Regions from separate parts of the Cellulosimicrobium sp. So1_17 genome, predicted to be linked through region 2. Evidence: riboswitches for the same ligand, from Rfam matches in the RefSeq annotation. Region 2 holds a riboswitch; the other holds the start of a gene.
The links. A riboswitch is a leader RNA that binds a small molecule or an ion and turns the genes downstream of it on or off. The one in region 2 is predicted to bind FMN.

Region 1: it holds a riboswitch for FMN, as region 2 does, so the genes downstream of both, ribD (bifunctional diaminohydroxyphosphoribosylaminopyrimidine deaminase/5-amino-6-(5-phosphoribosylamino)uracil reductase RibD) here and pnuC (nicotinamide riboside transporter PnuC) in region 2, are expected to answer to the same signal.

Annotation. Positions count from the first base shown of each region.
Region 1 covers NZ_CM143702.1:806,464-813,458, forward strand. The annotation lists gene ribB (3,4-dihydroxy-2-butanone-4-phosphate synthase) at 1-703, opposite strand, end outside; gene ACZCLJ_RS03585 (riboflavin synthase) at 733-1,344, opposite strand; gene ribD (bifunctional diaminohydroxyphosphoribosylaminopyrimidine deaminase/5-amino-6-(5-phosphoribosylamino)uracil reductase RibD) at 1,362-2,459, opposite strand; FMN riboswitch at 2,641-2,767, opposite strand; gene ACZCLJ_RS03595 (hypothetical protein) at 2,845-2,967, shown strand; gene rpe (ribulose-phosphate 3-epimerase) at 3,079-3,744, opposite strand; gene ACZCLJ_RS03605 (N-acetyltransferase family protein) at 3,797-4,372, shown strand; gene ACZCLJ_RS03610 (HipA domain-containing protein) at 4,369-5,658, opposite strand; gene ACZCLJ_RS03615 (helix-turn-helix domain-containing protein) at 5,655-5,882, opposite strand; gene ACZCLJ_RS03620 (RsmB/NOP family class I SAM-dependent RNA methyltransferase) at 5,977-6,995, opposite strand, start outside.
Region 2 covers NZ_CM143702.1:3,662,125-3,669,119, forward strand. The annotation lists gene ACZCLJ_RS16155 (acyl-CoA dehydrogenase family protein) at 1-1,058, opposite strand, end outside; gene ACZCLJ_RS16160 (epoxide hydrolase family protein) at 1,170-2,363, opposite strand; gene ACZCLJ_RS16165 (AraC family transcriptional regulator) at 2,450-3,139, opposite strand; gene ACZCLJ_RS16170 (hypothetical protein) at 3,192-3,866, shown strand; gene pnuC (nicotinamide riboside transporter PnuC) at 3,889-4,584, opposite strand; FMN riboswitch at 4,755-4,881, opposite strand; gene ACZCLJ_RS16180 (TetR/AcrR family transcriptional regulator) at 5,059-5,817, opposite strand; gene ACZCLJ_RS16185 (MOSC domain-containing protein) at 5,900-6,382, shown strand; gene ACZCLJ_RS16190 (class I SAM-dependent methyltransferase) at 6,364-6,995, opposite strand, start outside.

The DNA.
Region 1 (6,995 bases), 1.7 Mb from region 2:
ACAGCCCCCGGTCCACCCCCGCAGCACCCGACGGCTCCGTCGCCGCAGGGTCGTGCACCCGCCGCCACGCCACCAGGTCCGCGATCGTCAGCAGCACCAGACCGTCCCGCTCCGCCAGCGCCGCCGCGTCCTCCAGACGCATCATCGACCCGTCGTCGCGCACCAGCTCCGCGATGCCCCCCACCTCGCCCGCGCCCGCCAGGCGCACCAGGTCCACCGCCGCCTCCGTGTGCCCCGCACGGTGCAGCACCCCGCCCGGGACGGCCCGCAACGGCAGCACGTGCCCCGGCCGGATCAGGTCGCCCGCACCCGACCCCGGGTCCGCCAGCACCCGCAACGTCCGCGCCCGGTCCTGCGCCGAGATCCCCGTCGTCACACCCGACGCCGCGTCCACCGTCACCGTGTACGCCGTCCGCCGCGGGTCCTCGCTCCGCGGCACCATCAACGGCAGCTCCAGCGCGTCCGCCCGCGCCGCCGGCATCGGCGCGCACAGGTAGCCCGACGAGTGACGGATCGTCCACGCCACCCACTCCGCCGACACGTCCCGCGCCGCGAACACCACGTCCGCCTCGTTCTCCCGGTCCGGGGAGTCCGCCACCAGCACCGGCCGCCCCGCACGGAGCGCCGCCAGCGCCTCCTCGACCGTGCCCAGCCGCACCCCGCCCGACCCCGCAGCCGCGGCGCTCGCGGCCGTGCCCGTCACCGCGTCGTCCGCCACGGCGTCGCCCCCGCTCACGACGACGCTCCGGTGGCGAGCAGCCGCTCGACGTACTTCGCGAGGACGTCGACCTCGAGGTTCACGCGGTCCCCGGGGGTCAGCGCGCCGAGGACCGTCGCCTCGAGCGTCGTCGGGATGAGGGAGACGCCGAACGTCGTGTCGTCGACGTGCGTGACCGTGAGCGAGACCCCGCTCACCGCGATCGACCCCTTCTCCGCGACGTAGCGCAGGAGCGCGGCCGGCGCGGAGAAGACCAGGTCGTCCCAGCGGTCTCCCGGGTCGCGGCTCGCGAGCGTCGCGACGCCGTCGACGTGCCCCTGCACCACGTGGCCGCCCAACCGGGCGTCCACGCGCACCGCCCGCTCGAGGTCGACCCGCGACCCCGGACGGAGGTCGCCGAGCGTCGTGCGGCGCAGCGACTCCGGCATGACGTCGGCACGGAACGTCCCGTCGTCGCCGAGCGCGGAGACGGTGAGGCACACGCCGTCGACCGCGATCGAGTCACCCGGCGACGCGTCCGACGTCACCAGCGGCCCCTCGATCGTCAGCACCGCGTCCGTGCCTCCGCCGCCCGGGAACGCGATCTCGCGCACCGAGCCGATCTCCTCGACGATCCCCGTGAACATGCGGTCTCTCCTGCCTCTCAGCCGATCCGTCTCGACACCGTCAGCGCGTCGTCACCGACACGCCGTACCTCGATCGTGCGGAACCGCCGCGCGGCCCCGATCGTCGTCACGCCCAGGTCGCCCACGACGCGCAGACCGGACCCCAGCAGCACCGGGGCGACGTAGGCGTGCAGCTCGTCGACCGCGCCCGCCGCGAGGAACGCCGTCGCGAGCGTCGGACCACCCTCGACGAGCACGTGCCGCACGTCGCGCGCGGCGAGCTCCGCGAGCACCTCGGCCACGTCGTGCGTGCGCACGTGCACGAGAGCGCCGCCCTCGCCGCGCAGCCGCGCGCGCGGTGGGATCCCCGAGCGCCCGACGACGACACGCAGCGGCTGGTGGTCGGCGAGCCGCTCGACGCCGTCGGGACCCGGCAGGCGCGCGGTGAGCGCCGGGTCGTCGGCGCGGACGGTGCCCGAGCCGACGGCCATGGCGTCGACGGTCGCCCGGACGCGGTGGGCGTGCGCACGCGACTCCGGGCCGGTGATCCAGCGGCTCGTCCCGTCCTGCGCGGCGACGAACCCGTCGAGCGTCGTGGCGGTCTTGAGCGTGACGTACGGCGACCCGCGGCGTACCGCGGTGAGCCACACGTGCAGCAGGGCGGACCCCTCGGCTGCGCGCACGCCCCTCACGACGCGGACGCCGGCGGCACGCAGGCGTGCGGCACCACCCGCCGCGGCGGGGTTCGGGTCGTCGACGGCGTGGACGACCTCGGCCGCACCGGCCGCGAGGAGCGCGTCCGCGCAGGGTGGGGTACGTCCGACGTGCGCGCACGGCTCGAGGGTCACGACCGCCGTCGCGCCGCGCACGTCGACCCCGCGCTCACGGGCGTCGGCAAGCGCCGCGGCCTCCGCGTGCGGCGTGCCCGCCCCCCGGTGGTACCCCTCGGCGAGCACGACGCGCACCCGGGTGTCGACGGCGTCGGCGGCCGCTCCGTCGGGCACGGGGCCCGCACCCGTGGGCGGGGCGAGCAGGACGCAGCCCACCCGCGGGTTGGGGCCGTACGCCGGGCCGCGCGCGGCGAGCTCGAGCGCGCGCGACATCGCGCCGTCGATCGTCAGGTGCTGCGCGCCCATCGGTCCTCGTCCTGCCGGGCACGGGTACTCCGGGGCGAGGGCGGGCGCGTCGCCAAGGCCCGTGGGACCCGACGCCGACGCTCACCACGGCGGGTCGGCTCGCCGAGGTCGACGGCTCACGCGGAACCGGACGACCGTCCGGGTCACACGTGGCCGGCTCCCCCGAGGGGTCGACCGCGCCGCACGTGCTTCCTCCCATCCGGACTGTCACCGTCGGTCCTGGAGTTCCACCAGGTCAACCGCGCGTAGGGCGCGGGTCGCGGACTGTCACCGCCGGCTCGGAATTGCACCGACCCCGGAGCACGTTCGTGCGTACTGCTGCCGTCCAGGATGCCACACCGGCACGGGCCCTCCCCCATGGTCCGGTGGCCGGACGGACGTGAACATGAACGTGAACACGAGCGTGAACGCCGACGCGCGGGAGCACGAGCTCGACCCGGGCGGCGTTCCTCGGGCGCCGGCCGAGGCCGGTCCTTCCGTGCTGGTGGTGGGTGCTGCTGGGTGGTGATCTGTGGCGAAGTGCGCTTGGCACACTTTTTTTGAAGGACGGACGTCGACGGCGATCGCGTAGCGGCAGCCGTTGCGACGGTCCCGCTCGCCGGGACGCGTCAGCGCGACGTCAGTGGACGTGCGCCGCCTCGGCCAGCTCCCGCAGCGCCTGGATCTCCCCCGGGATGCTCTCGGCCCCGTAGACCGCCGACCCCGCCACGAAGACGTTCGCGCCGGCGTCGGCCGCGCGCTCGATCGTGGACCGCGACACTCCCCCGTCCACCTGGATCCAGACGTCGAGGCCCGCCTCGCTCACCGCCTCCCGCGCGCGGCGGATCTTGGGCAGCGTGCCGTCGATGAACGACTGGCCGCCGAAGCCCGGCTCGACCGTCATGACGAGGATCATGTCGACCTCGGACAGCAGGTCGAGGAACGGCTCGACGGGCGTCGCGGGGCGCAGCGCGACGCCCGCCCGCGCCCCGAGCCGGCGCAGCTCGCGCGCGAGCCGCACGGGCGCCGTCGCCGCCTCCGCGTGGAAGGTCACCGACGCCGCGCCGGCCTCCGCGTACGCCGGCGCCCAGCGGTCCGGGTCGTCGATCATGAGGTGCGCGTCGATCGGCACCGGGGAGACCTGGGCGAGCCGCTCGAAGACCGGGAGCCCCAGCGTGAGGTTCGGCACGAAGTGGTTGTCCATGACGTCGACGTGCGCGTAGTCCGCGGACTCGATCGCGCGGAGGTCCCGCTCGAGGTTGGCGAAGTCGGCGGACAGGATGCTCGGGGCGATGAGGGCTGCCATGGGCACCAGCCTAGGGCGCCACCCTCTGCGCGCCGCACCCTACGATCGCCCCGTGGACTCCTCCCCTCCCCCGCCGCGTGCCACCGTCCGTCCGCTCGTCGCCGCCGACCTCCCGCGCGTCGTGGAGATCTTCGCCCCGTTCGTCCGCGACACGCAGGTGACCTTCGAGGAGGAGCCGTGGGACGTCGGGCGCTGGGAGGCCAAGCGACGCGAGCTCGCCGACGGGGGCCTCCCGTTCCTCGTGGCCGACGTCGACGGCGTCGTCGCCGGGTACGCCTACGCCGCCCCCTGGCGGCCGAAGGCCGCGTACCGGCACACCGTCGAGGACACGATCTACCTCGACCCCCGGTACACCGGTCAGGGCATCGGCACGGCGCTCCTCGACGCCCTGCTCGACGCGCTCCGCGCCTCGGGCGTGCGCCAGGTGGTGTCCGTCGTCGCCGACGTGCCCGACGCCGCGGGCTCCCTCCCGCTGCACCGCCGGTTCGGGTTCGTGGAGGCGGGACGGTTGACCGCGGTCGGCTTCAAGCACGGCCGGTGGGTCGACACGATCCTCCTGCAGCGCACCCTGACGACACCGGCGGACGACGCCGGGACCGCCGGGACCGCCGGGACGGTTCCTGGCTAGAGGCTCGCCGCCTGGCGGCGCAGGGTGGCCGTGCGCTCCTCGACCGTGCGCCACGCGCGCCGCCCGACCCCGGGGTGGGCGTCACGGTCGACGTCCGCGAGCGCCCCGGCGAGGTCGTCGAGGGTGCGGGTGACGACGCGGTGGGCGCGGCGTCGGGGCAGCCCCCAGGTGGTGCCTTCGGCGACGAGGTGCTCGGCGGTGAGGGCGTCCATGTCGCGGGTGCCGGCGACGTCCATGGCGAAGGTGCGGGAGGCGTGGGGGTGGTGGAGGTGCATGGAGACGTCGTAGGCGGGGGCGAGGCGGACGGTGCCGTCGTCGTGGCGCAGGAGCGAGATGTTCTTGGCGTGGGCGTCGGTGTTGCCGATGGCGAGGTTGAAGGTCGTGAGGGCGAGGAGGGGGTCGGGCCGGGTGCCGTCGTCGCGCAGGACGCGGGCGATGCGGGCGAGGGAGGGCAGGGCGCGGCCGTGCTGGAACTTGCGTTCGGGGTCCCGGGTGTTGATCCCGAGCGCTTGGGCGGTGTCCTCCTGGTGGACGCGGCGGATGCCGGTGGGGTGCGGGACGCGGTCGTAGCGGGTGACGACGATGCAGCGTTCGCCCTCGATCTCGGTGACGTGGGCGTCGACGGTGGTGAGGCCGGTGCGGCGGGCGAGGTCGAGGCTGGCGGCCTCGGTGTTGACGAGGTCGGCGGTGGGCGAGTCGGAGGGGCGGGCGAGCTTGAGGATGTGGGTGGTGGGGCTCGTGCCGTGGGGCCGGGCCCAGCCGTGGTGGTCGCGCAGGAGCGTGATCTTGGGCTCCATGCCGGGCAGGGAGCTGGTGAGGTGCTCGTGCCGTTCCGTGCCGCCGGCGCGGGCGGCGGCGGCGCGCAGGAGGCGTGCCACGGCGGCGTCGCCGAGGGGTTCGGGTGGTGCGGGTGGGGCGGGGGTGTGCCCGGCGGCGGTGAGGAGGACGGCGCCGGCGGTGTCGTGGCCGTAGCGGGCGAGGAAGGCGAGCGTGTCGTCGGGGTCGATGCCGGCGTCGATGGCGAGGGCGTCGCGGGTGCGTCCCTCGGGCAGGAGCCCGTCGAGCCAGGCGGCGACGCGGGCGGGGTGGGGTGGTGGGTCGTCCGGCGCCGTGAGGGGCAGGAGGTGGGACAGCACGCGGGCGTTGCGTCCCCAGCGGTCGAGCGCCTCGGGGGTCCAGGTGAGCGTGACGCGGTGGGTGCCGTCGGCGCTGCGGGCGTCGGCGGGTGCGAGGGTCGCGACGGGGGTGTCGTAGAGCCAGGCCGTGACGGTGGGTGTGAAGGTCACGGGCGCTCCTGGAGGCGCAGGTCGACCTCGAGGACGTCGAGGAGCTCGAAGAGCCGCTGGACCCAGAGGTTCTCGACGCCGTTCTCGAGCTCGGAGAGGTACTGGCGGGTGATGCCGAGGTCGTCGGCGACCTGCGCCTGGGTGAGGCCTCGGGCCCTGCGGACGTGGCTCAGGTAGGTGCCGAGGTCGCGCGGGTTGCGCGGCGTGGTCCAGGTGTCGGCCATGAGACCCTCCGGTGTCGTGATTCGCTGACGCGACCGTTGGGTCAGGTTAACACGACACCGGATCCACGGCGTGATATCCCGACACCCGGCGCGATCAGCCGGCCGTGCGTCGCAGGAGCGTGAGGTGCATGGCGTCGGTGCCGTGGACGTGCGGCCACAGCTGGACGTCCTGGCGCGCACCCAGGTCCACGGCGTCACGGGACTCCGGCCGGACGACACCACGGACCACCGCGGGCGTGTCCAGGATCTCGACGTCGTCGCGGCGGCGCAGCACGTCCGCGACGACCACCTGGGTCTCCGCGAGGTGCGGGGAGCACGTGACGTAGGCGACCACTCCCCCGGGCCGCACGGCGTCGAGCGCGGACGCGAGCAGCGCTCGCTGCAGGCCGGTGAGGACCGCGAGGTCTCCGGGGGTGCGCCGCCAACGAGACTCGGGTCGGCGGCGCAGCGCGCCGAGGCCGGTGCACGGGGCGTCGAGCAGCACACGGTCGTAGGCGGCGGGCTCGTCCTGCCCGACGTCGCGCCCGTCCCCGGTCCGCACGGCCTCCACCGCATGGGGCGGCACGGCCGCGAGCGCCTTCTCGACGAGGCGGGCGCGGTGCGGCTGGACCTCGTTCGCGACGAGGCGGGCCCCGCGCTCGGCGGCGAGGGCGCCGAGGAGCGCGGCCTTGCCGCCGGGGCCGGCGCACAGGTCAAGCCAGCGGGCGTCCGGGCCGACCGACGGGCCGTCCGCGCCGCCGTCGCCGAGCGGGGCGGCGGCGAGGGCCAGGGCGACGAGCTGGCTGCCCTCGTCCTGCACGCCGGCGCGCCCGTCGCGCACGGCGCCGAACGCGGCGGGGTCGCCGCCGTCGAGGACGAGCGCCGTGGGGGCCCAGCGGCCGGGGGTGGTGCGGTCGTCGGCGAGCTCGTCGGGGTCGGCGAGCCCGGGGCGGGCGACGAGCGTGACGCGGGGCGCGTCGTTGTCGGCGGCGAGGAGGTCGGCGAGCTCTCCTGGGTCGCGGCCCGTGCCGGCGAGGGCGTCGCGCAGGGCGCGGGCGACCCACACGGGGTGCGAGCCGGTGGCCGCGAGCGCCGTGAGCTCGTCCGGGGCGTCGGCGGCGACCTGGGCGAGCC
Region 2 (6,995 bases):
TACTTCGCGAGCGACGCCTGCGGGCCCGTGAGCTCGCCCGCCTCGTCGAGCCGCGTCATCTGCGCGACGAGGAGCTGCATCTGCGTGAGCGTCGACAGCATCCGGGTGAGGCGCTCCTGGATCATCTGGTTCGCCGCGAGCGGGCGGCCGAACTGCACGCGCTGCGTCGCGTACGCGACAGCGGTCTCGTAGCACGCGACCGCGTGCCCGACGGCGGCCCACGCCACCCCGAGGCGCGTCGCGAACAGCACGCGCGAGGTGTCCTTGAAAGACCGCGCACCGGGAAGGGCGTTCTCGGCGGGGACGAAGACGTCGTCGAGCACGACGTGCGCCTGCCAGATCGCGCGCAGCGAGACCTTCCCGGTGATCGTCGTGCCGGTGTAGCCGGGGGAGTCCTGGGGGACGACGAAGCCGTGGACCTGGTTGTCGCCCTCCCCGCCCGCGCCGTCGACGAGCCGCGCCCACACGACCGTGATGTGCCCGGACGAGCCGTTGCCGATCCACTTCTTCTCGCCGTTCAGCACGTAGCCCTCGACACCGTCCCGGGTCTCGCGACGGGCGGTGGTCTCGAGCGAGACGGAGTCGGAGCCGTGGGTCGGCTCGGTGAGGGCGAACGCGCCGATGATCTCGCCGCGCGCCATGGGCTCCGCGTACCGCGCGCGCTGCTCGTCGGAGCCGAGCATCTGGATCGAGCGGAGCGCGAGCCCGCCCTGGACACCGCAGATCGTCGCGACCGATCCGTCGCCACGGGACATCTCCATCGCGGCGAGGCCGGCGCCCATGAGGCTGACGTGCTCGCGGCCCTCGACGTCGACGCCGTCGCGCAGGAGGTCGAGCTCACCGAGGCGCTTGACGAGGTCGAGCGGGACCTCGGCTCGCTCCCAGTACTCGTCGATGACGGGCAGCACCTCGTCCTGGACGAAGGCGCGCACGCGCTGCTGGTGCGCACGGTCGGCGTCGTCGGCGTCCGCGAACGCCCCGGCGTAGTCGACGTCGAGCGGCGTGGTGAGGTCGTAGGCGGGTTCGGTGACACCGGGCTTGATCGGCGTGGCGGGCATCGGTGCTCCTGGCTCGGACGGGCTGTCGGCCCGCCGGGAGGGTCCCCCTGCGCAGCCGCTCCCCTCCATCGTGCGCCGATACCCCGTCTCAGGTCAACCCGAGACGCAGTATCACGATGCTCCGGGCGCGGCAGCGCCCTTCGCGGCCGGCGCGGCGCTCTCGCGCAGTGCCGGGTCGCCGAGGAAGGCGCGGACGTCGGCGGCGACGTCGTCGGGCCGCTCCATCGCCGGGAAGTGCCCGCCGCGCGGTCGCTCGTTCCAGAACGGGAGCATGCCGTCGGGGTCGAGGATGCGCCGCATCAGCGGTTCGGTCCCGAACGCCGTCATGCCCTGCGGGCGGTCGTGGTGGCGTCCCCACGCGGCCGCCGAGTGCGCGGTCTCGTAGAGGAGGTTCGCGGCACCGTCGCCGGCCCGACCGAACCAGCTCACGCTCACGAGGGCGAGCAGGTCGTCGACGTCCACGGCCTCCTCGGGGAGGTCGTGCAACGGGTCGGTCCACTCGTGGAACTTCTCGACGATCCACGTGAGCTGCATCGCGGGTGAGTCCGTGAGCCCGTAGGCGACGCTCAGCGGGCGAGTCGCCTGGACCTGGAGGTTGCCGAAGTCCTCGGTGCGCGCCGCGACGAGGGCCTGGTGCCGCTCGGCCTCGGAGGGCGTCAGGTGGTCGGTCGGCGGCGTGTACGCCGTCGCGATCGCGCCGGGGTCGGTCGACACGAGGGACGCGACGACCCGGTCGCCCGCGTCGAGGCACAGCTGCTCGGCGACGCCCGCGCCGACGTCGCCGCCGAAGACCGCGTACCGCTCGTACCCGAGCGCCCGCACGACCCGGTCGAAGGCGTCCGCGGTGCGGACGATGTCCCAGCCGTGCGAGGTCAGCGGCGTCGAGAGGCCGTATCCCGGCATCGACGGCGCGACGACGTGGAAGGCGGGTGCGTCCCCGTCGGGCTCGGCGAGCAGCGGGGCGAGCCGCGCGAACTCCACGCACGACGTGGGATACCCGTGGCACAGGAGCAACGGGATCGCGTCCGCGCGGGTCGACCGCACGTGGAGCCCGTGGATCCGCTGGCCGTCCACGTCCGCGACGAACTGCGGCAGGCGGTTGAGCCGCGCCTCCTGCGCGCGCCAGTCGAACGTCGTGCGCCAGCGCTCCGCGAGCCGGCGCGCGTAGCCCACGGGCGTCCCGCGGTCCCACGTGTCCGTCAGCTCGGCGGGCCAGCGCGTGCGCGCCAGCCGCTCCCGGAGGTCGCCGACCTCCTCGGCGCTCACGGCGATCTCGTACGGTCGGACGTCCACGTCGGTACCCATGACAGGTCCTCCTCTGGGTGGTCGTGACCACCTCAGCGAACCGGGGGACAGGCGCGGTGTCTTGAACGGACGCGACACCCTGGCCGTCAGACCGGCTCGCCGCGCTCGCGCGACCGCCCCGGCGTGTGCCCGGTCAGACGCTTCAGGTCGCGCGTGAGGTGGGCCTGGTCCGCGTAGCCGAGCCGGTACGCGACGTCGGCGATCGAGCGGCCCTCCTGCAGCCTCGCGACCGCCTCGCGCGCCCGCTCGATCTGGCGCACGCGACGCGGGGCGATCCCGACGGCGCGCGCGAAGTGACGCTCGACCGTGCGGACCGAGCAGCGTGCCGCGCCGCCGTCGAGCGCCGCCTCGACGACGGCGTCGTGCCGCACGACGCCCGCGGCGCCCAGGGCGGCCACGAGGCGGTCGACGTCGGTCGCGCCGAGGCGGACCGACGGGAACGGCCACAGGTCCCCGGCGAGCAGGAAGGCGCCGGGCGACGGCATCGACAACCGGTCCGTGCGGTCCCGCCACGTCGCGACGGGCTCGTGGGCGAAGTACGTGCCGGACGAGAAGCGCACGCCGAGGTTGTGGTTCCCGGCGAGGTACGGGACGGGCGTCGGCTTCGAGGACGGTCCGGAGAGCAGGACGCGGCGGGTGTCCGCGTGGACGGTGAAGACGAGGTCCCACCGGGCGTCCGCGGACGCGACATAGGTCCCGTCGGTGAGGTCCACGGTGGCCCACACGACGTCGACGGCGGGGGAGGATGCGGCGCGCTCCTCGTAGAGGAAGCTCACGCCCGCAAGTCTAGGACGGGGGTGCGACGCCTCCCCGGCGTAGGGTCGCCGCATGGTGACGTGGGACGACGACGCCTCGGCGGGTGCCTGGATCGCGGAGCGGCTCGGGCCTTTCGGGCCGCGCGTCGACGGCACGGTCCCGAGGGGCTACGCGGCGTACGCGTGCGTCCCGTTCCCCGAGGCGCACGGGACTCTGCTGTACGCGACGGAGGACGGCAGCCCGGCGCCGCTCGACGTCCTGGTCGACGTGCTCGAACCGTTCACCGGCGTCCAGCCGGTGCACGCCGGGCTGTGGACGGGGTTCTCGTTCCTCTACGACCACGGCACCGACCCGCGCCACAGCTCGGGGATCGGGGTGCTCGTCGGCTGGGCGGAGGACGAGCCGCGGCCGAGCGAGGAGGAGATCGCCGCCGCGCAGGCCGAGGCGTGGGACCAGCTCGCCCCGACGCTCGTCGAACGACCGGTGGCGCCGATGCTCCTGCTCCCGCACCGCGAGCACCATCTGTGGACGGGCACGCTGGCCGACGTCGCGGCGTTCCGTCACCACGGCCAGGCACCGAGCCTGTGGTGGCCCGAGGACAGGTCCTGGTTCGTCGGGTCGGACGTCGATGCGTCCGCGGCCTACCTCGGCGGGAGCGACGCCCTCGTCGACGCGGTGTGCGCGGAGCCGACGCTCGGCGCGTACCGGGTCGCGCCGTCGGACACGATGCTGTTCGAGGACGACTGAGGCGTCGCTCGCGCCCGTGCGGTCAGGCGGGTGCGCCGGCGGCCAGCTGCTCGGCCGTCGCGCGCCGGTTGATCCGCCACCACACGAAGAACCCGACGAGCGTGAACGCGCCGTAGAACACGTACATGAACGCGGACGCGTAGTAGCCGGCGGACACGAGGAGCGGCACGCCGACGATGTCCACCGCGACCCAGATCAGCCAGAACTCGACCCAGCCCTTGGCCATGCCGTACGTCGCGAGGAGCGAGCCCATGAAGATCCAGGCGTCGGCCCACACCGGCTCGAACGAGCCGAGCGCGCGGAACACGGGAGTGAGCACGGCGGTGCCGACGAGGAGGGCGACCACGAGGGCGATCCGCTGCCGCGCCGTCGCCCACTGCGGGACGACGCTCACGCCGTGGCTGTCGGCGTCCGCGTCACCGAGACGCTGCTGCGTGCGGCGCCACTGCACCCACCCGTAGACGGAGACGATGACGAACATGACCTGGCGGCCGGCCTGGCCGAGCAGGTTCACGGGGTTGGGCGTCGCGAACACCGCGCCGAGGAACACCGTGAGCAGCAGCAGGTTGCCGACGATGCCCACCGGCCACGCCCACACCTTGCGCCGCATGCCGCCCAGCGCCGATGCCAGGCCGAACCCGTTGCCGACGATCTCGCGCCACAGCAGGTGCTGGTCGCCGATCGTGAGCTGCGCGTCGAACAGCGCCATCAGGTCCATCGCTCGTCCCTCGTCCTTCCCGGGCACGAGGCTCCGGGGTGAGGGCGGGCGGGGCGTCGTGGGACCCGTGCGGGCCGCCGACGCCGTCGCTCACCACGGCGAGGAGGACCTCCGCGGGTGCGGGCTCGTCGAGTGCTCGACGGACCCGTCCCCTCGGGGACGACCGCGCCGCACGTGCTTCCTCCCATCCGGACTGTCACCGTCGGTCCTGGAGTTCCACCAGGTCAACCGCGCATAGGGCGCGGGTCGCGGACTGTCACCGCCGGCTCGGAATTGCACCGACCCCGGAGCACGTTCGTGCGTACTGCGTTCTGCAACGGCCGATGCTACCCGGGCATTCCCCGCGCGCTCGTGCCCTGCGGGAAGACGGTCTCGAGATCGGCAGGTCGACGCGAGACCGGTCCGACGGCGCGAGATCGGTTCTCTGAACGACCGGTCTCGCGCCGTCCTACCGATCTCGCGATGGGGTCGGGATCAGGCGAGGGCGTCGCGGACCGCGCGGGCGACGTCGTCCGCGACGTCTGCTGCGCTCGCGCCGGCGTCCACGACCGTCACGACGACGCGGCGGCCGTCGGTCGTGCCGGTGCCGCGTGCCGGGGTGCCGGCGGTGTCGTCGGCGGTGAAGCGCCCGGCCGCGGCGCGGCGCAGCTCGGCGAACGCCTCCTCGAGCTGCGGGCGCAGGTCCTGCTCCGGGTTGCGGAGCCAGCGGCGCAGGAGCGCGTTGTGCACGGCGACCACGGACGCGGCGAACGCGATGGACGCGGTGGAGCGCCGCGCGTCGGGCGGCAGGGCGTCGCGCAGGTAGGCGGTGAACGCACGCTCGTAGCGGTGCGTGGTCACGAGCTCGCGGTCGCGGAGCGCGGGCACCTGCTGCAGCAGGCGGTGGCGCGCGAGCGACGTCTCGCGCTGGCCGACGTGGTGGTCGAACACGAGCCGGGCGGCGCGGCAGACCTCGAGGTACGGGTCGACGGCCGGGTCCGGGACGAGGTTCCCCGCGGCGTCGGGCACGGGCCGGGTCCCCGCGAGCATGACGACCACCTCGTCGAGGAGGAGCTCGTGATCCGCGAAGACCACGTCCTCCTTCGAGCGGAAACGGCGGAAGAAGGTGGCACGGCTGACCTGTGCGGCGTCGGCGATCTCCTCGACGGTGGTCTGCTCGTAGCCCTGGCGGGTGAAGAGCTCGATCGCTGCGTCGACGGCCTGGGCATGGGTGCGGCTGCGGACGTCGGTCATGGACGGGACGGTACACCGGTACCGGGTTCCCGCTCGGGGGAGCGTGCTGGTGGGGGACGCGGCCCGGTGGCACGCTGGCCCGGTGACCGAACCACCCCGCGTGCACTCGATCCACGTCGCGAAGGCCCGGCGGCTGCCCACCCGCACCGTCCCGGAGGTCGAGGCGGAGGAGGGACGCGGGCTCGTGGGCGACCGGTACCACGGCTCGAAGCACCGGCACGTGACCGTGCAGACGCTCGTGGACCTCGCTGCGGCGTCGGCGGAGCTCGGGCAGGAGATCGACCCCGGTCTCACGCGGCGCAACGTGACCCTCACGCACGGTGACCTGCCGACGAAGCCGGGGTCGTTCCTCACGCTGGGCGACGTCGAGCTGCAGGTCCTGCGCATCGCCGCGCCGTGCCGCCTGCTCGACGACTGGATCGCGCCCGGCGCCATGCGCTCGATGCATCGGCGAGGGGGCGTGGTGTGCCGGCTGCTGTCGTCCGGGACGATCCGCGTCGGCGACGAGGCCCGCTGGAGCGCCCCGGCCGACGCCGCGGGGTCGGGTCAGGGCACGAGGCGGTAGAACCGGAAGAACGCGAAGTCGTCGACGGGCAGCACCTCGACGTCCGAGTACCCCGCCTCGCGCGCGTACCGCCGCAGCGTCGCGGGCCGCATGACGGTCCCCGTCCCCGCCGACGGCTGCGTGGAGAGGCCGTCGGGCAGGCACACGAAGAGGCTGTAGCCGTACATGATCCGGTCGACGTCGTCGGCCGGGGCGCTGAACTCGTCGGCGACCGCCTCGTCCATGACGATCACGACGCCGTCGGGCCGTACCGCCCGGCGCACCGCGTCGAGCACCTCGACAGGGCGGGGCAGGTCGTGCACGCACTCGAACGCGAAGGCGGCGTCGAACGCCCGGTCGGCCGGCCCCTCGGACGTCGCGAGGAGGGCGAGCTCCGTCGCGTCGCCCAGGTGGAACGTGACGCGGTCACCGAGACCCGCTGCGTTCGCGGCAGCACGTGCCGCCGCGATCGACGGTCGGTCCACGTCGATCCCGTGCACGACGGCGCCCGGGTACGCCCGCGCGATCGCGAGCGTCGACCACCCGAACCCGCACCCGACGTCGACGACGCGCGCCCCCGGCCGCGACAGCACGTCGTCGACCTCCGGCAGGCTCGCGAGCACCGGTCCCAGCT